DNA from 4 places in the Priestia sp. D51 genome. Region 1 is predicted to be linked to each of the others. Evidence: riboswitches for the same ligand, from Rfam matches in the RefSeq annotation. Region 1 holds a riboswitch; each other region holds the start of a gene.
The links. A riboswitch is a leader RNA that binds a small molecule or an ion and turns the genes downstream of it on or off. The one in region 1 is predicted to bind S-adenosylmethionine.
Positions count from the first base shown of each region.

Region 2: another riboswitch for S-adenosylmethionine. It lies ahead of ACNHOZ_RS20055 (methionine ABC transporter ATP-binding protein); the one in region 1 lies ahead of ACNHOZ_RS16080 (trans-sulfuration enzyme family protein).
Region 3: another riboswitch for S-adenosylmethionine. It lies ahead of ACNHOZ_RS22780 (MetQ/NlpA family ABC transporter substrate-binding protein); the one in region 1 lies ahead of ACNHOZ_RS16080 (trans-sulfuration enzyme family protein).
Region 4: another riboswitch for S-adenosylmethionine. It lies ahead of ACNHOZ_RS15470 (bifunctional homocysteine S-methyltransferase/methylenetetrahydrofolate reductase); the one in region 1 lies ahead of ACNHOZ_RS16080 (trans-sulfuration enzyme family protein).

Region 1 is NZ_JBLTIR010000003.1:830,438-835,823, reverse strand. Features, by position in the region: gene ACNHOZ_RS16095 (SIMPL domain-containing protein) at 164-823, shown strand; gene ACNHOZ_RS16090 (hypothetical protein) at 886-1,152, shown strand; gene ACNHOZ_RS16085 (trans-sulfuration enzyme family protein) at 1,187-2,368, opposite strand; gene ACNHOZ_RS16080 (trans-sulfuration enzyme family protein) at 2,352-3,497, opposite strand; SAM riboswitch class I at 3,569-3,686, opposite strand; gene ACNHOZ_RS16075 (hypothetical protein) at 3,853-4,515, opposite strand; gene ACNHOZ_RS16070 (hypothetical protein) at 4,585-5,386, opposite strand, start outside.
Region 2 is NZ_JBLTIR010000005.1:64,395-69,780, forward strand. Features, by position in the region: gene ACNHOZ_RS20040 (carboxymuconolactone decarboxylase family protein) at 95-460, opposite strand; gene ACNHOZ_RS20045 (MetQ/NlpA family ABC transporter substrate-binding protein) at 582-1,418, opposite strand; gene ACNHOZ_RS20050 (methionine ABC transporter permease) at 1,436-2,104, opposite strand; gene ACNHOZ_RS20055 (methionine ABC transporter ATP-binding protein) at 2,097-3,122, opposite strand; SAM riboswitch class I at 3,254-3,361, opposite strand; gene ACNHOZ_RS20060 (thioredoxin family protein) at 3,542-3,841, opposite strand; gene ACNHOZ_RS20065 (toprim domain-containing protein) at 3,856-4,206, opposite strand; gene ACNHOZ_RS20070 (YusG family protein) at 4,388-4,633, opposite strand; gene gcvH (glycine cleavage system protein GcvH) at 4,713-5,096, opposite strand; gene ACNHOZ_RS20080 (arsenate reductase family protein) at 5,232-5,386, opposite strand, start outside.
Region 3 is NZ_JBLTIR010000006.1:225,676-231,061, forward strand. Features, by position in the region: gene ACNHOZ_RS22770 (methionine ABC transporter permease) at 1-513, opposite strand, end outside; gene ACNHOZ_RS22775 (methionine ABC transporter ATP-binding protein) at 514-1,527, opposite strand; gene ACNHOZ_RS22780 (MetQ/NlpA family ABC transporter substrate-binding protein) at 1,540-2,358, opposite strand; SAM riboswitch class I at 2,439-2,555, opposite strand; gene ACNHOZ_RS22785 (transporter substrate-binding domain-containing protein) at 3,023-3,868, shown strand; gene ACNHOZ_RS22790 (amino acid ABC transporter permease) at 3,906-4,607, shown strand; gene ACNHOZ_RS22795 (amino acid ABC transporter permease) at 4,635-5,360, shown strand.
Region 4 is NZ_JBLTIR010000003.1:713,106-718,491, forward strand. Features, by position in the region: gene metH (methionine synthase) at 1-2,224, opposite strand, end outside; gene ACNHOZ_RS15470 (bifunctional homocysteine S-methyltransferase/methylenetetrahydrofolate reductase) at 2,225-4,063, opposite strand; SAM riboswitch class I at 4,168-4,278, opposite strand; gene ACNHOZ_RS15475 (YkvI family membrane protein) at 4,611-5,386, shown strand, end outside.

The DNA.
Region 1 (5,386 bases):
GAAGAATCAAATTCGTTCGGATTTTTTAATGGTATGGTGAATGTAGGTTTTATGTATATAGTTGCTTCTGGCGGTTGATTTAGTTATGTCTCAATCTCTTTTTGTTTTTAATCTCCTTTTCTTATCATATATATACTAAAGATCAATAAAGGAGGTTTTTGGTATGCAACATTCTTATTTCCCTTATGAACCTACACAGCAACTGCGCGCAGATACACAAAATAGAGAAATTAAAGTAATTGGTGAAGGGAGTGCTTCAGCCATTCCAAATGAAATTTCCATGACGATTGGAACGCGCACGGAAAACCGAGACGTTCAAGAAGCCTTAAAAGAAAATTCAGCTGTTTCAAATACTCTGCTGCAAGAAATACAAAAACTTGGAATCAATGACCAGCAAATTGAAACAGCTTCATTCACTATAAACCCTAAATATGATTACAGCGATGGAAAATCGACTCTTACAGGATACGAAGTACAGCATTTGTTTAGAGTAAGAGTACAAGATGTAAAACAAGCTGGCGATGTTTATAACGCTACGTTTTCAAGCGGAGCCAACGTAGCGCAAGATCTTCAATTCCACGTTACAAATGATGATAAATATGAACAAGAAGCGATAAGTAAAGCTTTGCTTAACGCTAAAGAAAAGGCCTTTACCATTGCCAACACGCTGCAGCTCCCTATTAACCAAATCCCCATTTTAATCGAAGAAGGCCCCGTCTATCAGTCATCTGGATCCTCGCCTAAGTTATTAGCAGCCTCTCCCCCTATTCAAGCTCAGTCCTTGACTGTATCTGCTTCTGTAAAAGTTACGTACACGTATTAATACTTATGGTAAACTATAGATTATTATAATGAAGAAACTAATCTAAAGGAGCTCTTTGCACAATGACTTCTGAACATTTACTAGCAGCTTATCAGACCCTATGGTTGAACCGTTCTTTCGCTTCTAAACAAGCCCTGACAAGTGAAGATCAGCTTCACGAAGCCATTCTGAAAGATTTAAAAGATGAAATGACTCATCCACGCGTTCGGCAAACACCGTATGTAAAATATCATCTTGGCATAAAAAGAATTCTAAACAGCGGTCTTTCCTCTGATGAAAAAGTTGCGCTTACGTCCCTATACACAAACCTTTTAGATAGCTGTATATAACAAAAAAAGGACTTCCTTAATGGAAGTCCTTTTTTTATTTAATTAACGCTTTTTCTTCTAAGCTTTGAAAAACAGCGTTAAAGTCTTGCTTCAAATCCTCGAATTCCTCTAACCCTACTGAAAGGCGAAGAAGTGAATCAGTAATTCCTTTTTCTTCACGTACTTCTTTTGGGATACTTGCATGAGACATTGTTGCAGGATGCGTGAGAATGGATTCAACTGCACCTAGACTAACGCCAATTGAAGCTAATTTGACTCCTTGTAAAATATGTCGTGCTACTTCTTCATCCTGCACTTGGAAAGAAATCATAGCTCCGTATCCATTTGCTTGTTCTGAAATGAGTTTGTGGTCCGGATGACTTTTTAAGCCTGGGTAGTATACACGGCTCACTAGAGATTGTTCTTCAAGCCACTTTGCAAACTGCAGCGCTGTTTTTAACTGCTGATCTAAACGAACTTTTAATGTCTTAATTCCTCGAAGCAGTAAAAAACAATCCTGTGGCCCCAAGATAGCACCAAAAGCATTTTGTACAAACTTTACTTCTTCCGCTAGCTTTTCATCGCTTACTACAACTAAACCGCCAATGACGTCACTGTGGCCGCTGATATATTTTGTAGCACTATGAATGACAATATTTACACCAAGGTCAATGGGCTGCTGCAGATAAGGTGTTAAAAACGTGTTATCCACAATTGTAAGGAGATTGTGCTCCTTCGCCAAACTTGCTACTGCTTTAATATCCGTTACCTGTAAAAATGGATTTGAAGGGCTTTCGATATAAATAGCCTTCGTATCTTTTGTAATAGCTTCTTCTACTTTCTCAACCTTCGTTGTATCAACAAAAGTTGTTTTGATACCAAACTTTGAAAATAATCGTGTTAATACACGATATGTCCCGCCGTACGTATCGTGTGAAACTAAAATTTCATCTCCTGATTCAAAAATAGATAACACCGATGAAATAGCAGCCATACCTGATGAAAAAGCAAAACCAGCGTATCCATTTTCTAGCTGAGCAATAGTGTTTTCTAAAGCCTCACGCGTTGGGTTTCCTGAACGAGAATAGTCATAGCGGCCGTTGTTCGTCTCATCTTCTTGATTAAATGTAGATACCTGATAAATAGGTACGTTAACCGCTCCAAAATGACCGTCAATTCCTGTATTTGCATGAATTAAGTTCGTACCAAATCTATGTTTATTATTGTTGGTATGCATCAAATGCCTCCTTCAAATCTTTAATTAAATCATCTGCGTGCTCAATTCCAACTGATAATCGAAGTAAACAGTTTGTTACTCCGACACGATTTCGAATTTCCTCAGGAATGTCAGCGTGTGTTTGACGAGCTGGGAATGTCATTAAACTTTCCACGCCTCCTAAGCTTTCTGCAAATGTAATAACTTTAACATTTTCTAAAAGTACTGACACGATGTCAGGGTGTGAGACAGCAAAAGAAATCATGCCTCCAAATCCAGTTGCTTGTTTCTTCATGATTTCATAGCCCGGATGTGTTTCAAGACCAGGGTAATACACTTTTTCCACGAGATCATGAGCAGTAAGCCAATTTGCAATTTTCAGTGCGTTTTCGTTATGTTTTTCCATCCGAAGCGCTAGCGTCTTAATACCGCGCAATAACAGCCAGCTATCCTGTGGACCTAAGATTGCCCCAGCTGCATTTTGATAAAAACGAATTTTTTCTCCTAAGCTACTACATCGAGCGACTACAAGACCAGCAACAACATCATTATGACCCCCAATGTATTTGCTTGCACTATGTATCACAATATCTGCTCCAAGCTCTAAAGGACGCTGATAGTAAGGGGACATGAATGTATTGTCAACGATAGTAAGCAAATCATGCTGTTTAGCTAACGCAATTGCTTCTGACAAATCAGTCACGTGCATCATTGGATTTGTAGGTGTTTCAATAAATAAAGCTTTCGTGTTGGGACGAAGCGCATCTTTTACTTGCTCGAGATGGGCTGTGTTGACGTACGAAACAGTAATTCCTTGCTCTGAAAAGATTTCATTTAGTACTCGGTACGTTCCTCCGTATAAATCCTCTGATACAATTAAATGATCTCCGTTTTTAAATAGTGCTAAAACTGCCATTACACCCGCCATTCCTGAAGCGAATGCTACTCCTACTTCTCCTTTTTCTAAAGCAGCAATTGCTTCTTCCAATGCTGTACGAGTAGGATTTGCCGTACGTGCATAGTCAAATCCTGTACTTTGCCCTAAAGCAGGATGAGCAAATGTTGATGCTTGGTAAATGGGTGTTGTAATAGAACCTGTTGCAGGATCACGACCTACTCCTGAACGAACTAATAAAGTTTCAATTTTCATCTATTTCTCTCCTTAACTCAAAATAAAAAACACTCTTCACAGATGGAAGAGTGTTCGTTTATACACGATTTCTCTCATCTGTTAGAACAATACTGATGTTCCACAGGAATTAGCACCGTTCAAATGAATGATTCATTTGATGGTTGCCGGGCATCGCAGGGCCAGTCCCTCCGCCACTCTTGATAAGAGTTCTATATAATTGTTGGTGGTTAACGTTTGTTGTTACTAACTTTAATAAAGATTTTCTTTATTGTCAACATAATTTTCTAAAAAATTTAAATCATCTCATTTGTTTATTCAATATACTTGTCCTGATAAGCACATAAAAAAAGAGACGACACCAAGGTCTCTTTTTCTAAGGCAAGTGCACAGATTTTACGTGAGCTAACTTCCAATACATACTTTCTCCATTTGCCGTAATTAGTTCAACAATATTGTTAGAAACTTCTTTAAGTACACCAATCTTTTCTGATTGATCCCCTAAATCTAATACGACCAGTTGATTTTCATATTTTTTAAGCTGCTCTTCAAAGTTTCTGACAAAAGGTGCAGAGGCGGGCCTTACGGGGAGCTCTTTGTCACTTAAAGAATAAGGGGTTAACTCATTACTGTAAGGGGTAAGCCATTTCAAATGATGCAGAGAAACAAAGACATTTTTATACACTGGAGAATAAAACACAAGATAATCATTCAGCACGCTTGTGATATAGCCATGCAATGATTTCCCTCCCGTTACATAAATTTCAATAAATTTCCCTTTTGCCTGCTGTAAAATATTACGATAAGAAATCCGCTGGCTTTCTTCTATTAAATTTTCTTCTATTGTCCGTAAAGGCGTATAATCTTCTTCTGAAACTTCTCGCAAGCGATGTATGTGTAAAAGAGGAATATACAAATAATCATGTCCATTATATAAAACCATTACATCTAACCCTAGATCAACAAGTTTTCCTATAAACGTTGTTTTCCCTGATATATCGACTTCAACAATTTTATCAATATAATGATTCATACTCATTCTCATTCTCCTCCTTTTTCCTATATGATAGAAAAGGTGCTTTATAAGCACCTTTTACGTTCCAGTTCGTCATGCTTTCCAACGATAATTTTTCGTTTTAATAACTTTTTCACCTGGTGTTGAAGAGCGTGAACCCGTACGGCGACCTCCCGAGCGATCGTCTGTGCGACCTCCTGTACGTCTTCCTGTACGTCTTCCGGTACGGTCTCCAGTACGGCCATCCGTGCGACCTCCGGTTCTATCTACAGTAGTTGATTCTTGCACAGAATCTTCTTCATTTGTATCTCCATTTTGCTCAGAATTTTCTTCATTTTGCTTGAAAGATCCTTTTGATCCTAAGGCAATGGTTTTTACGTGTCTTGGTTGTAAACGTAAAACTTGATTATTTTGTACAAGAGTAAAGTTCCCATTGCGACTTTGAACTAACACACCTTCTACAGCCTCTGGCCCTCCACCGTTAATAGCTACCCATCTATGCGAAAACTCTTCAAACAGTTCATTGAAACTTTTCGCTTTAATATACTCAGGTGTTTCTTCAACTAATAATGGGTTTTGCGGAACAACAGGCGTATTTTTGCTTACAACTTCACTTACACTCTTTATGTGCTCTACATTGATATAAACGACGCCGTCATCTTCTGTTAGTAATACGACATACGCAGATTCAAATGAGCCTAATACATCAAGGATCTTACCCAATTTTTTCTCTGGCCCTCCTTGATTTATTTGCACTTGTTTATCTTTCATCAATAATAAAGTGCCTGCAAATGTGTTGGCTCTGTGCAGTTCTACTTCACTATTAAATCCAGAAAATGTTTGCGCGGAATTAGACTTTGTATCCTCTGTAATGCTTTTAACATGAGCGAGCTGG
Region 2 (5,386 bases), on a different contig from region 1:
GTACGTTTTTTAAGACTAAATCCACTCATAAAAAAGTTGCCTTAAAAGACTCGATAGAGCCTTCTAAGACAAGCTTTTTACCCACTTTATTTACTTAGTGCGTGTGGCTAGTCAGTTCTGAAACACACTCTTGGACAAGCGTAACGGACTGACTCATCGCTGCGCCTCCGCCAAATGCCGCTGATACTCCGCATGCTTCTAAAATTTCTTGCTCAGTTGCACCTTGATCAATGCAGCCTTTTGTATGATAAATCATACAGTACTCGTCTTGAGCTACTACGCTGATTCCTAGCGCGATTAACTGCTTTTCTTTTTTAGAAAGAGAACCTTCTCCAAAACATGCTTCAGTAAACGCATTAAACGTTTTTGTTACTTCCGGCAATTTTTCGCTAAATTTCCCAACACCCATTTTATAATCATGAAGTGCTTGCTCAGTTGAATGACGTGCTTCTTGCTGCATAACGTCAGCTCCCATCATCAGTAAAGTTTTCACGGTTAGTATGCGTGAGAAAAATAAGAGTTATTCGTTTTGATGCATACAAAAAAGCACTTGCCCAGAGTGGGCAAGCGCTTTTCTTCTATTATTTATTTACCGGCAATACTCCGCCTTTGTATTTTTCTTTAATGTAGTCTTGAATTTCTTTAGAGTGAAGAACTTTTACTAAAGCTTTCACTGTACCTTTATTTTCGTCACCTTTGTGAACCGTAATGATGTTTGCATATGGGTTGTTTTCTTTGCTTTCCACTGCGATTGGATCTTTTACTGGATCTAAACCAGCATCGATAGCATAGTTAGCATTGATAACAACAGCGTCACCTTCATTGTTTTTGTACATTTGAGGTAACAATCCGCCTTCAACATCGGCTTTAAATTTTAAATTCTTAGGGTTTTCTACAATATCTTTAATTTGTGCGTCTGTTTTCTTTACGCCTGGTTTTAATTTGATCACGCCAGCTTTTTCAAAAATCGATAAAATACGTCCTTGCTCTGCTACTGCATCACGCATAATAACTGTGCCGTTTTTCGGAAGATCTTTTAAGCTTTTGTATTTTTTAGAGTAGATACCAATTGGTTCAATGTGAATGGCACCGGCACTTACGAAATCATACCCTTTTTCACCTTTATGATCTTTTAGCACTGAATTCATATAAGGAACGTGCTGGAAGTAGTTTGCATCAATTTCATTGTTTGCAAGAGCTGTGTTCGGTAAGATGTAATCTTGGAATTTTTTAATCTCTAAATCAATTCCTTGTTTTTCCAAAATAGGTTTTGCTTGTTCTAAAATTTCAGCATGAGGCGTATTAGATGCACCCACGACAATTTTCTTTTCATCTTTTGATCCATTGTTAGATCCACACGCCGCTAATCCTACTACTAGCGCAGATGTTAACGCTAAAGCTGAAAGCCATTTTTTCATAATAAATAATCCTCCCTTTATCTTTTATCAATTTTTGCAGTAATCGCATCTCCAATAAGTTGGATAATAAATACAATAATCAAAATTAAGATCGTAGCGGCTAGCGTTACGTCATTATGACTGCGCTGGAATCCTTCTAAATATGCAAGGTTTCCAAGACCTCCAGCTCCAATCACACCCGCCATTGCCGTATAGCCTACTAACGCAATGGTTGTTACTGTCAAACCGGAAATCAAAGCTGGTAGCGATTCAGGTAACAGCACTTTAAAGATAATAGTGCTTGTTGTGGCTCCCATTGATTTAGCAGCTTCAATAACACCCTTATCAATTTCACGCAGACCAATTTCTACAAGACGCGCATAAAATGGTGCTGCTCCAACAATTAAAGCCGGTAACGCTGCATTAGCGCCTAAAATACTTCCTACCAATGCTTTGGTAAATGGAATCAGTAAAACAATTAAAATAATGAATGGAATGGAACGAAAGATATTTACAACCGCCGACACAATGGCATATAAAGGTTTGTTTTGCCAAAGCTGTCCTTTGGACGTTAAAAATAAAAGCAGGCCCAATAAAATACCTAGAACAAATGTGGCTACAACTGAAATAGCCGTCATATATAGTGTTTCATTTGTCGCTTGAATAAAATCATCTAAAATAACGTTTGGAAATAGTTTCTCAAGCATTTGTCATTACCTCCACTTCTACCTGCTGCTCATGAATGTATGCAATGACTTTTTCAACTTCTGTTAATTCTCCGTCTAAATGAACGAACAGCGTCCCGTATGAACCTGTTTGTGTATGAGAAATCTTTCCTTGCAAAATATTAATCGTTACATCAAACTGTTTTAAAATCGTTGTAATGAGCGGTTGCTCTGCTTTTCCGCCAACAAACGTCAGCTGAATAATTTGCCCGCTTGGATACAGCTCTTTTACTTGTTCAATCGTTTCAAACGTTTCCTCTGGTTCAGAAATCTGTTGAACGAATCGTTTTGTAATCGGCTGCTTAGGTTTTCTGAATACTTCTAGCACTTGTCCTTCTTCTACTACTGCCCCATTTTCCATAACGGCTACTCGATGACAAATTTTACGAATGACGTGCATTTCATGAGTAATCAATACAATGGTTAACCCTAGCTTCTCATTAATATCTACTAACAGATCTAAAATAGAATCTGTCGTTTGAGGATCAAGCGCTGATGTTGCTTCATCACAAAGCAATACTTTTGGATTGTTCGCTAGCGCTCGAGCAATCCCAACACGCTGCTTTTGTCCGCCGCTAAGCTGTGATGGATAAGCATCTTCACGCCCTTCAAGCCCGACTAGCTTAATAAGTTCGTCTACTCGTTTCATTCTTTTTTCTTTTGAAATCCCTGCTATTTCTAACGGAAAGGCAATATTTTCTCGTACCGTACGCGACCACAAGATATTAAAGTGCTGAAATACCATACTAATTTCTTGTCTAGCTTTTCTGAGTTTTCCGCCTTTAATTTTTCCCATATCATTACCTGCTACTTCGACCGTTCCTGTCGTTGGTGTTTCTAATCCGTTTAGCAAGCGAATCAAAGAACTTTTCCCCGCTCCGCTATAACCAATAATTCCGTAAATTTCACCTTGGTTAACGGTTAGATTCACATTATCAACAGCTGTTACTTGACCGCTTTTGGCCTGATAAATTTTTGTAACGTCTGTTAATGTAATCATATTTCTTCACCTTCTTTAATAAAAACTTAATTATATTAGGTTGCCCTATAGGATGAAAAAGCCGTAAAACAATTTTCCCCATTAAAAAAGCCTCTCTGCGCATGACAGAAAGGCTCGATATTTAATCCTTTCTCTCATCTTTCAAAGCGCATAGCTTTGCAGGAATTGGCACCATTTCAGTTAGTCTGACGGTTGCCGGGTTTCACAGGGCTCAGTCCCTCCACCTCTCTTGATAAGAGTTCGCAACAATTATTTTGTTTTTGGGAAATATTCATTCATTTATGAACATTCATGAGTGTGATTTTAGCATGTGTCAGATAGGCTGTCAACAGATTTTATTCTTGGGATAATATCCCAAGATTTCAACAGCCCCAACGGTTCGCTCTCTTTCCACTTCTTCATTTTAAACAAACGTTTGATTATCGAAGCTCCTCGAGTACGTGCTCGATGGAATGAAACGCGTAGAGTTTTTTTACCATTTCACCATTTTCCACTTCAATCAAACAAGGTACGCTTTCAATAGAAAATAATTCTGCTTTTGAAGGCATATAATTTAAATTGCTCATTCCGATGGTTACATCCGGCAGCATCGCTTCTGCCACGGTTAACATTTTTTTTGCCAGCTGACATGTCCCGCAAAAAGGCGTATGGAAAAAGATAAAGGCTCTTTCTCCTTCTTTTAACTGATCATCCAGCTGTTTTTCGCTCCATTCTTGCATGTTGCTCATTCCTTTTATGTTAAAAATTCTGCATTAACATCGATATTGGCACTCAGCAATACTGTTGCTATGTGATGTCTAGGGGCGGCAGCAACTTCTCGGTACATTTTATCAATATATAGATGCTCTGCTTCCGGAAGCTCTCGTTTAAATTGTTTTCTCAGCTTATTCCCTGAATCATCAGAGTCAACGAGTATGTATACCTCTTTGTTAAACGTACAGTCAATAATTTCATCCAGCTTTGATAAACTAATCGTACCGTTTGTACAAATAATTTCAATTGGTTCTCGAATGATATCTTGAATACGCTTTTTATCTGACTTTCCTTCGACAATAATTACTTTTTCAATTTCAATTAGCCCCATTTTCATCACCCATAATCGTCAGTTGTATAGTAACATCATTTCTTTATGCTATACAATATTCGTTAATGTATCACAGTTCACCTGTTTTTTAAAAGAAATTTGCAAGAAAGAACTCTTTTAAAAGGCAGTTTAGGCCATATTATCTCTATAAAACAAGAAAAACAGCGGCAGTTGCCACTGTTTAGCACCATCCTGCTTCTTCATCGCAGTCTGTATATTTTTGCGTTTCACCTTGTTTTTGTACGTCCGCGTATTGATAGAACTTATTATTTTCTTGCGAATATCCTTCTTCAAAGCGGTATTCATTGCCGCTTGTTCCGTAGCTAACTTCACCAATTGGCTGTTTATCAACGTATAATTTCATACCGCCGTCATGAAATTTAGCTGTAACGCGATCTGTAACGTCCATTTTTTGTTTTTCAAACATAAAAAGACACTCCTTTAGCTTGTTTACTAATAGAGTGTCCAGTCAAAAACTTTTCATAAAGACAATTTATGGAGGAATATTATCCTTCGTTTGTCATTTCTTCGTATTGCTCTGCTGTCATCAGCTTGTCTACTTGAGAAGCATCAGATGGTTTGATTGTAATCATCCATGCTTCTTCGTATGGAGATTCATTAACAAGTTCAGGACTATCGCCTAAGTTGTCGTTTACTGCTACAACTTCACCGCTAATTGGTGCGTAAAGCTCAGAAACTGTTTTTACTGATTCAACGCTACCAAACGGCTCGTCAGCTTCTACTGTTGCTCCTACTTCTGGCAGTTCAACGAATACGATGTCTCCAAGCTCAGCTTGAGCGAAATGTGTAATACCTACGCGGACAACGTCTCCTTCTGTTTTTACCCATTCATGCTCTTCAGAATAACGCAAATCTTTTGGTGTACTCATCTTAATCCCTCCAAAATATGTATCGTAATTTGTTTATATAAAAAGCGCCTTCAACGTGGAGAACACTTTCTACAACCTAAAATAACTTCCTATTAACAGTGTAACGTAAAAGGTAAAAATTTTCTATTTGAAAACTTACTTCCACACGTCCTCAAACTGCTCTTCTTTGAAACCAAGCGTTACTTTTTGTCCATCTGTTAGCAGCGGACGCTTAATTAACATGCCATCTGACGCAAGAATAGACAGAAGTTCGTCTTCACTCGCACTGCTTACTTTATCTTTAAGACCTA
Region 3 (5,386 bases), on a different contig from region 1:
TCCAACAAGCCCTGCCATCGCCGTCGCTCCAATAAGACCAATAGTAGCTATTGTCAGCCCAAGAATAATACCTGAACGTGCTTCTCTAACAACAACATACCAAATAATTTTTGGTGTTGAGATTCCCATTGATTGATAAGCTTCTATAATACCTTTATCTACTTCAAGTAATGCAGATTCCATTAACCTAGCTATATAAGGGGCTGTATACACAACTAAAGGGACAATAACACCTTGTACGCCAATTGTAGTACCAGCAACTAGTTTAGTGAATGGAAGGATGAAAAATAATAAAATGATAAAAGGAATGGATCTAATAATATTAATAATCCAGTTGCACGTTCGATATACCCACACATTTTCAGCTTGACCACCTGGTCTTGTCATTACTAAAAAGATTCCCATTGGTAAACCAATGATGATGGCAATAATTAACGAGATAATGGTCATCGTAGCAGTTTGCAATAAACCTTCCCAGATTACACTTCCCCACTCATTAAAGAAAGCAGCCATTTAGTTTACCTCCTCTACAATTACGCCTTGATTTGTTAAGTATGTAATCGCTTGTTCATATTCTTCCTTTTCACCGCGTAAATGAACGAGTAACTTACCCAGAGTGTGGTTTTTTAGCTGTTCAATTCCCCCTGCTAATATGCTTGGCAATACATTAAATTTCCGAGAAACTAAAGCTAAAGCTGGTTCTTCTGAAAGCTCATTTCCAACAAAGTGCAAAGAAACCAGCTTACCGGTACTGCGATAAGACGCCATTATTTCAGACGGAATAGTGAAGGTATTTTCAGATTCTACAAAGCGTTTTGTTGTCGGATGCTTAGGGTTAGTAAAAAGGGAAACGACTGTACCTTCTTCTACGACGTGTCCATTTTCCATAACGGCAATTCGGTCACAAATGCGTTGTACCACATTTAACTCATGCGTGATTAAAAAGATTGTTAATCCAAGCTCTTTATTAATCTTTAACAGTAAGCTCAAAATGGCTTCGGTCGTTTCGGGATCAAGTGCACTAGTTGCTTCATCACTTAATAAAATCTCAGGTTCATGCGCTAGCGCACGAGCAATAGCAACACGCTGCTTCTGCCCGCCGGAAAGCTGTGAAGGATAATGATTTTGTTTATCTAAAAGTCCTACGATTGATAAATATTTTTCTACGCGCTCCTGAATTAATTTTTTGTTTACGCCTTCTAGCTTTAATGGAATCGCTATGTTGTCGTAAACTGTTGCCGTTTTTAATAAATTGTAGCCTTGAAAAATCATGCCGATTTTTCTTCTCGTTTTCTGCAGCTCTTGCTTACTTAGCTTTGATAGATTTTTTCCATCAATGATGACCTCTCCAGAAGTTGGTTTTTCCAATAAATTGATGCAGCGGATTAATGTGCTCTTTCCAGCTCCACTATAGCCAATAACACCGAATACTTCACCTTTATTAATCGTTAACGAAACATCTTTAACAGCTTCTACTGCTTTTCCGTTCACTTTATAGGTTTTAGAAGTTTTCTTCAGTTCAATCATTCTAGCCCCTCCTTAAAATGCCGGTACAACAGAACCTTTAAATTCTTTTTCTATGTATGTACGAATTGTATCTGAATGATAATATTTTTCCAATTTATCAATAATTTCATCTTGTTTATTCTCTGTACGGACAACAAAATAGTTTGGATATGGATTATTTTTTATTTTTTCATGATAGATTGCATCATTATTAATCGATAAGCCCGCTCCCATTGCGAAGTTTGTATTAATGGCTGCTGCAGCTACTTCATCCAACTGAGACGGAAGTTGAGACGCCTCTAACTCTACGATTTGAAGATCAAGCTTATTTTCAGAAACATCTTTTTTAGTAGCCGTTGTTTTCACACCATCTTTTAACTTAATAACTCCTGCAGATTCAAATAGTTTTAGCGCGCGGTATTCATTGCTTGGGTCGTTTGGTACTGCAATTTTATCTCCTTTTTTGAGCTCACTAACATTTTTAATACTATTTGCATAAATACCCATCGGGAAGGCTACTGTTTTGAACACATCTGTAATCTTATAATTTTTATCTTCCACTTGCTGCTTTAGAAAAGGTAGAGTTTGATAGTTATTGCTATCTAAATCATGTTGATCTAATGCTGTATTAGGAGTGTTATAGTCGTTAAAGACTTTTACCGTAATATCAATGCCATCTTTCTTGGCTAATTTTTTCACCTGCTCTGTGATTTGCTGGTGAGGTCCACCCGTTACACCAATTGTAATTTTTTTCGAATCTAATGCTTGTGCTTCTGATTTGCCGCAGGCTGCTGATACCAACAGGGATGCTGCTACTAAGGTAAGGCCAATTGCTTTTGTTACTTTTTTCATGTTTTTATTCTCTCCTTTATTTTCTCCATAAAAAAACGCCTCCCTCAAAGATTAAGAGAAGCGATAGTTTACGATCGGTTCTCTTATCTTCCAATGTACATACCATGCACATTGCTGGATTTAGCACCAAAACAATACATGTATTGTTAGGTTGCCGGGCTTCAAAGGGCCAGTCCCTCCACCGCTCTTGATAAGAGTTGTTTTTATAAAGTTTTATTTACATTAATTTAACTTTATTATCCGAAAATTGTCAATGTTTATTTTTAATATAATTTTTAGTATAGGAATAACAAAAGATTCGTATAATAAAAACTCAATTAAAAGATGATTTGTATAACTTATGATTTCTCTTTTCTTATTCTTATATAGTGAATAGCCTTCTATTACTTAAGCGAGAAGGTTTTTCTTTGTATTTATGATATTGACAAAAATAGGAATACACCGATATAATTCACATTAATTCTATCGGTAATATATATTTTATGAAAGTTGTAAGGAGTTTTACTTATTTTTTACTGTTAGAATATACTTCCTCTACCGTGGTAGTAAGTATATGTTCACCGCCTACTGGATCACCAATGGCACCGAAAAAGCTTTTTAGCAGCTTTTTCGGTGCTTTTTTATTATTCGTCAAACAGAAATTAGTATGGGGAGGAATAAAACGATGAAAAAATTATGCTTTACTTTAACTTTGGCAATTGGACTGATTATGGCTTTAGGAGGATGCTCTCAAAGCTCTAGCTCAGAAAATAGCGATAAAAAAGTAATCAAAGTTGCTTTGAGTGATGAAGTAAATCCGCCTTTTCTATTTACGAACGACCAGAATGAACCTATTGGATATGATATGGATTATTTAAAGCAGCTTGAAAAAAAGCTTCCAGAGTACAAATTTGAATACACCCTTGGAGAAGAAGAAACAAATTTGGTAGGTGTTTCGACAGGAAAATATGATTTCGCCATCAACTGGTTCTTTAAAAACCCTGAACGTGAAGAAAAGTTTCTTTATCCTGCACATGAATATGGTTATTCTTTAACAGCTTTAGTCACACAAAAATCACGAAACGATATCAAAACACTTGACGATATGGTAGGTCAAAAGTTTCCACCTGTATCGGCTACGGGTGGATTGCGCGCTATTTTAAATGCTTATAACAAAGAACATGCCACTAAGCCTTTAACATTAGAAAGCATTGATAACCCTTCTACGGCAGAAAACTTAAAGTTAGTGGATAAAGGTAAAGCGGATGCTATTTTTTTAAACGTAACAACATTTAACGAAGTACAAAAACAGCTCAAATTAAATTTAAAAGTAGGAGGCATTGTATCAAAAGAGCCAACTTGGTTAGTCTTTGATAAAAATAATCAAAAACTTGCTGATGAAATTGATAAAGCGACAGTCAAATTAAAAAATGACGGGACGCTAGAAAACTTGGCTGAAAAATGGTTTAAAGTAAATTTCTTTAAAGACTTAAAGTATATTAATCAACAAAACTTCAATTTTCAAGATTAAATGAGTATAAGAATTCCTCATTAAGGCGAGGTGAGATATGATTAGTACTGATTTTCATGATTGGTTAAAACTATTGTGGCAAGTGGTAGATAAACTTCCTTTAACATTATTTATGTTAGGCCTTTCTCTACTTTTTTCGTTGCTTTTAGGTTTCGTGATTGCTCTGATACGCATTCAAAAAAAGCCTGTTTTTTCTAAAATGGCTACCATCTATTTATCTTTTATGCGCTGTACACCGCTGCTTGTTCAGCTGTTTCTTGTATACTTTGGCCTTCCTCAGCTGCTGCTCCTTGTCCATATCGACATTAACAGCTGGAGTCGCATCACTTTCTTGGTAATTGCTTTTTCCTTACATACTGCCGCTCCTTTATCAGAAGTTATTCGTTCAGCATATCTCTCGATTGATAAAGGGCAGTTCGAAGCAGCGTATAGTATAGGCATGAACTATTTTCAATCCTTAAGAAGAATTATCCTTCCTCAAGCGTTTGTAGCAGCACTACCTAATTTAGGAAATGCTACGATTTCATTATTAAAAGATACTGCACTTGCTTTTAGCATTGGGATTATTGATATTATGGGGCAAGTTCGCCTTATTTTGGGCAACAACTATGGAATAGGAATGTTTGACATTTATGTTACGATTTCACTTGTTTATTGGAGCATGTGTATCGTAATTGAAATCATAGTCAGTTATTTAGAGAAACATCTTAAAAAAGGCAGGGTCAGCATCTCTAAATAACCTGCACTAGTAAAGGAGTGAACATGATTGCCTATTATTGATTTGCGATTTGCTTTGGAGCAAACTCCTGAAGTCTTAAAAGGTGTGCCTTTAACACTAACAATATCGATCATTTCAATGGCGTTAGGAAGTATTTTTGGTCTTTTCATTGCGGTATGCAGAATATATAAAATTCCACTGCTAAAGCAAATAGCTGTTATATACGTCTCATTTATGAGAGGCACTCCATTGCTCGTACAGCTCTATGTATTTTTCTACGGAATCCCTATTTTTATAGAATTTCTAAACGAGACTCAAGGATGGCACTTAGGCGGGGATACTATTTCACCTTTAATTTATGCTTTAATTGCGTACACATTAAATACCTCTGCTTATCAATCAGAGGTATTCCGTTCTTCTATTCAAACCATTGACCGTGGTCAATTTGAAGCTGCATATTCAATAGGAATGACTACTTTTCAAGCTATTAAAAGAATTATCTTTCCCCAATCTTTAGTAGCCGCTATTCCTAACCTTGGAAACATTTTTATTAGTTTAATTAAAGCCACTTCTCTTGCTTTTGCGGTAAAAGTAGTTGAAATTATGGCGATATCTAAGGTCATCGCCAATGATGGGTATAGATATTTAGAAATGTATCTGGTCGCTTCACTTATTTACTGGATTCTTTGCTTTTTCTTTGAAAGGCTGTTTGTAGTCATTGAGAAAAAGCTTAGTTATTATGAATTAAGAGAAGAAGTGCGTTCAGCTTCTTAGTCTCCCTAGAAAAATTGCTATAAACT
Region 4 (5,386 bases), 120 kb from region 1:
CTTTAAAACCATTGTTGCTTAAAATGATGTCTACTAAGTTTTTACCGATATCGTGCACGTCGCCTTTAACCGTTGCAAGAATCACTTTTCCTTTTCCAGAATCATTTTCAGTTGCTTCCATATGAGGTTCTAAAAAGGCAACGGATGCTTTCATAACTTCCGCACTTTGAAGCACTTCTGCTACAATCAGCTGGTTGTCATTAAACAAACGTCCGACTTCCGCCATCCCCTTCATAAGCGGTCCGTTAATAATATCTAACGGATCATCATATTGAGCTAAAGCCTGTTCTAAATCAGGAAGCAATCCTTCTTTTGTACCTTCGACAATATACATTGCCAATCGTTCTTCAAGTGTTAACGTAGAAATTTCTACTTTTGCTTCTTTCTTTTTATCACGATAAAAGTCCGTAAACGTGCTTAGCGTTTCATCAGTTGTGTTAAATAATAACGCATTAGCAAGCTCAATTTCAGCTTCTGGAATAGAAGCATAGCGCTCTAATTTTTCTGTATTAACAATGGCATAATCGAGTCCAGCCTGCGTACAGTGATAAAGGTAAACCGCATTTAGTACTTCACGTCCGACTGGAGGAAGACCGAATGACACGTTACTTACGCCAAGAATGGTCAGGCAATCAGGCAGGGCTTCTTTAATCATTTTAATTCCCTTAACTGTTTCTTCAGCAGAACCAATATATTGTTCATCACCAGTCCCTACAGGAAACACAAGAGGGTCAAAAATAATATCTTTTGGATTAAAGCCATGTTTTTCAACAAGCAAATCATGTGAGCGTTTAGCAATCTCTACTTTTCTTTCTGCAGTAACGGCCATGCCTGTTTCATCGATTGTACCGACAACCAGAGCTGCACCGAATTTTTTTACTAGCGGCAAGATTGCATCAAAACGCTCTTCACCATCTTCTAAGTTAATGGAGTTGATAATGACCTTACCTTGCGAGTACGTTAAAGCTTTTTCAATAACTTTCTCGTCAGTTGAATCGATTACAAGAGGAACCTTCACTTTTTTTACAACTTCTTGAATAAATTCCTCCATGTCTTCCATTTCTTCACGGTCTGGATCTGCTAAGCAAATATCAATAACGTGAGCACCATTTTTAACTTGAGCACGCGCAATTTCAGATGCTTCTTCAATTTTCCCTTCCGCAATCAGACGCTTGAACTTGCGAGAACCGATTACATTCGTACGTTCTCCCACAAAAAGAGGGCGCATAGAATCGTCATATACAAGCGGTTCAATACCGGTTACAGCATGATTATGCTCGGAGCGATCAAGCGAACGAGGAGCAACCTCTTTTACCGCTTCAGCAAGTGCTTTAATATGAGCAGGCGTTGTACCACAGCATCCGCCTACAAAGTTCAGCCAGCCTTTATCAGCAAATCCTTTAATTTTTTGAGCCAGCAGCTCAGGGGACTCATGATAATTGCCTTCTTCATCCGGAAGTCCAGCGTTTGGATAACAGCTAACAGCTGAAGTGGCTAGGTCTGAAAGAGAGCGAATATGATCCGTCATAAATTCAGGACCTGTCGCGCAGTTAAGTCCGACTGAAAGAGGCTTCATGTGTTCCAGTGATAAGTAAAAAGATTCGATATCTTGACCAGCGAGAGTTGTTCCCATTGGCTCAATCGTTCCTGAAATCATAATTGGAACTTCTATTTTCAGTTTTTCAAACGCCGCTGTAATGCCTAAAAACGCAGCTTTTACGTTCAGCATGTCTTGACAGGTTTCGACTAGAAGTAAGTCGACGCCGCCGTCTAACAAACCCCGAGCTTGCTCTTCGTACGATTCTACTAACTCAGGGAATGTAATACCTCCCGTAACAGAGAGAGTTTTAGTGGTAGGACCGATAGCTCCAGCTACGAACCTAGGCCATTCGGGAGTTGAATATTTATCGCGGGCTGCACAAGCAAGCTTCACAGCTTCGATATTCAATTCATACGCCAAGTGGCCTAAATCGTATTCATCAAGTACGGTAGATGTTGAGCCAAACGTATTGGTTTCAATGATGTCAGCACCCGCTGCAAAGTACTCTTCATGAATGCGCTGAATCACATGAGGCGCTGTTCGGGTCAAATATTCGTTGCAGCCTTCATATTCTTCGCCGCCAAAATCTTCAGCGCTTAAATCAGCATCTTGAATCATCGTTCCCATTGCTCCATCGATGACGAGTATTCGCTTCTTTAGTTGTTGTTCGATAAGTGAGCTCATTTATATCTTCCTTTCTGATGTAACGAGTTGCTTGTCATGAATATAGCGTGTTAGAATTTCGGTCATTTCATAGCGCATAAACGGCGTAATTAAGTAAATACCGTCAAATAGTTCATATGCTGTATCAATTAAGTTTTTTGCAATCGCAAGGCCTTCGACTTCACCGCGAATCCGGTCATTTCCCGTTGCGTCCATACGTTCTAGAATATCTTCTGATAATTTAATTCCAGGTACTTCATGGTGAATAAATCGAGCATTTCTTGCGCTTGTTAACGGCATGATTCCGATGTATACCGGTGTTGTTAAATGTTTGGTTGCTTCATATACCTCTTCAATTTGCTTAGTTGAATAGAGAGGCTGAGTAATGAAATAGTGAGCCCCGCAGTCGATTTTCTTTTCCAAGCGCTGAACGGCTCGGTCTAAGTGACGCACGTTTGGGTTAAAGGCAGCTGCAATGGAAAAATTGGTTTTTTGACCAAGCGGTTTGCCGGAATAAGATAGTCCTTCATTAAACTGAGCAATTAAACTAATCAAGTCAAATGAAGATAAATCATAGACCGAAGTGGCGCCAGGGAAATCGCCAACTTTTGATGGATCACCGGTAATTGCAAGCACTTGATTCATTCCTAGCGTATGAAGTCCCATTAAATGAGATTGAAGTCCAATTAAATTTCGGTCGCGACAGGTAATATGAATAAGCGGTCGTGCTTTTGTTTCTTGTTGCATCAGTGTTGCCATTGCCAAGTTGCTGATGCGAGGTGAGGCAAGAGAATTATCAGCTAATGTAATAGCATCTACGCCGACTTTATCAAGTGCTTTTGCGCCTTCTAAAAATTTCGTCGGACCAAGCTGTTTAGGCGGATCCAGCTCAACGATAACCGAGCGGCGCTTCTTCACAATTTCGTGCATATGAGGTTTATCCTGCTGCTCACGCTCTTGAACCGTAACGGCTGGTCTCATTTTAACGACTTTGCTTGTAATCGGAGGCAGGTCTTTTAAGGCAGACGACATGGCGCGTACGTGAGCTGGTGTTGTACCGCAGCATCCTCCAATTAAGCGAACCCCTTGTTCGCGGAATAAACGCGCGCTTTCTACAAAGTAGTCTTCATTCGTTTCATATTCCAGCTTGCCTTCCACATACGCCGGAAGGCTGGCATTAGGGTAAGCAGATAAGAAAGCACGATCAGGAAGCGGTACTTCTTCAAGAGACTGAATCATATGATAAGGACCTAAACGGCAGTTTAGCCCGACAACATCTGCTCCCAAGTCTTCTAATTCTTTTAATGCATCTGCTAAAGGACGCCCATCTTGCAGTACGCCAATATCATGCAGGGAAACGTGGGTAATAATAGGCTTATCCGTTTCTTTTCTTGCTAGTGTAAGAACGGTCTTTAATTCTTCGAAATCATAGTATGTTTCAAATAAAAGGCCATCCACGCCTTCATTTAAAAGCCAAAACATTTGTTCACGAATGCTTCGCTTAACCTCTTCTAAGCTAATAGCATTTTTTTGGAAAGAACGAATTCCGCCGAGTGTACCAACCACGTAAGCCTGATCGTTTGCAGCTTGTTTCGCTAATTTTACACCAGCAACATTGATGTCTTTGACTGAATCTTCTAATCCATAACGGGCAAGTTTTTGATAATTAGCAGCGTACGTATTTGTTTGAATAACGTTTGCACCAGCTTCTACATAGGCTCTGTGAATACGAGAAACCTCTTCTGGTTTGGTGATGTTTAGTTCTTCAAAACAGCTGTCAATACCGTGTGAGTAAAGGAGGGTACCAGTGGCACCATCCCCAATTAAAATTTTAGACTTTAAATCTTCAAGTAACCCCATGTCAAAACCTCCTTAAATTGTTCCGCTTCTATTTCACGAGTGATTCGTTTTATGCAATATGCCGATAAAATAGAAAAAGTCTTCTTAAGAAGACTTTTTTCGCCTTCTTATCTTCCAAGCAATAAATTAATTGCTTGCTGGATTTAGCACCATGTCTCTAACGACTGGTTGCTGAGGTTTCAAAGGGCCAGTCCCTCCACCTCTCATGATAAGAATCAATTGTATATAATTGAAACATATTTTTTTAAATAGAAAGAATACTTATTTAATAATTTATCTGATTTTTAGAAATTATACAACAGTAAATTGTGAATTTCCAGCAAATATTGAGGAAAATTTAAAAGCTAAAGGGAAAATATCCGTATATTTTGTTTGAAAACTGCCGTTATGTTAAGGGATAAAGGGTTTTCATGAAAAAAACAAGAAGGAAATAAAAAAACGAAAAAGGAACAGCACCGGGTGAGGCGAGGATTTACATATAAAAGGCTCGTCTTTTTTTAACCGTTTCTACATATAGTGAACTATGAAGGGTAGAAGGGTGATGGGCATGAAAAGGTGGAAACTCACGCTGCAGGTTGCTGCTACGTATGTAGGCACCGTTGTAGGAGCCGGTTTTGCAACAGGCAAGGAAATTGTTCAATTTTTTACACAGTACGGGGAACTTGGAATGGTTGGAATTTTGGTCAGCGGCTTGTTTTTTATTTGGCTAGGTTCGAAAATGATGCTGCTTTCGCACGCAATTGGGGCTTCTTCTTATCAGCAGCTTAATACATATTTATTTGGTGATGTACTTGGAAAAGCGGTAAACGGTGTAATGATCGTCATTTTATTTGGAGTAACTTCAGTCATGCTAGCGAGTACGGGGGCAATAGGAAAAGAACAGTTCGGACTGTGGCCTCCTGTTGGGATGATTTGTACAATTGTTTTAACTTATATATTTATCGCAAGAGGAATTAACGGTATTTTAATTGTTAATTCTCTTGTTGTGCCTATGATGCTTTCATTTGCTTTTATCATCTTTGTGCCAAATGTCAGCTATTTCTCACTGATTCAAACGAAGCCAGACTTAACGCTCGTCACACAGTGGAAGTGGGCGGTTAGTCCCTTTTTATATATTTCCCTAAATCTAGCTTTGGCTCAGGCCGTTTTAGTTCCATTAGGAAGCTCCGTGAAAGATAAGAGCGTGATCAAAAAAGGGGCCGTAATAGGAGGATGTGTACTTACGTTTATGCTTGTTTCTACTCATCTTGCCCTTTCCAATTTGCCTTATTCATTTCAACTTGATATTCCTATGAGTGCCGTTGTTAAAAATATCTCAGCGGG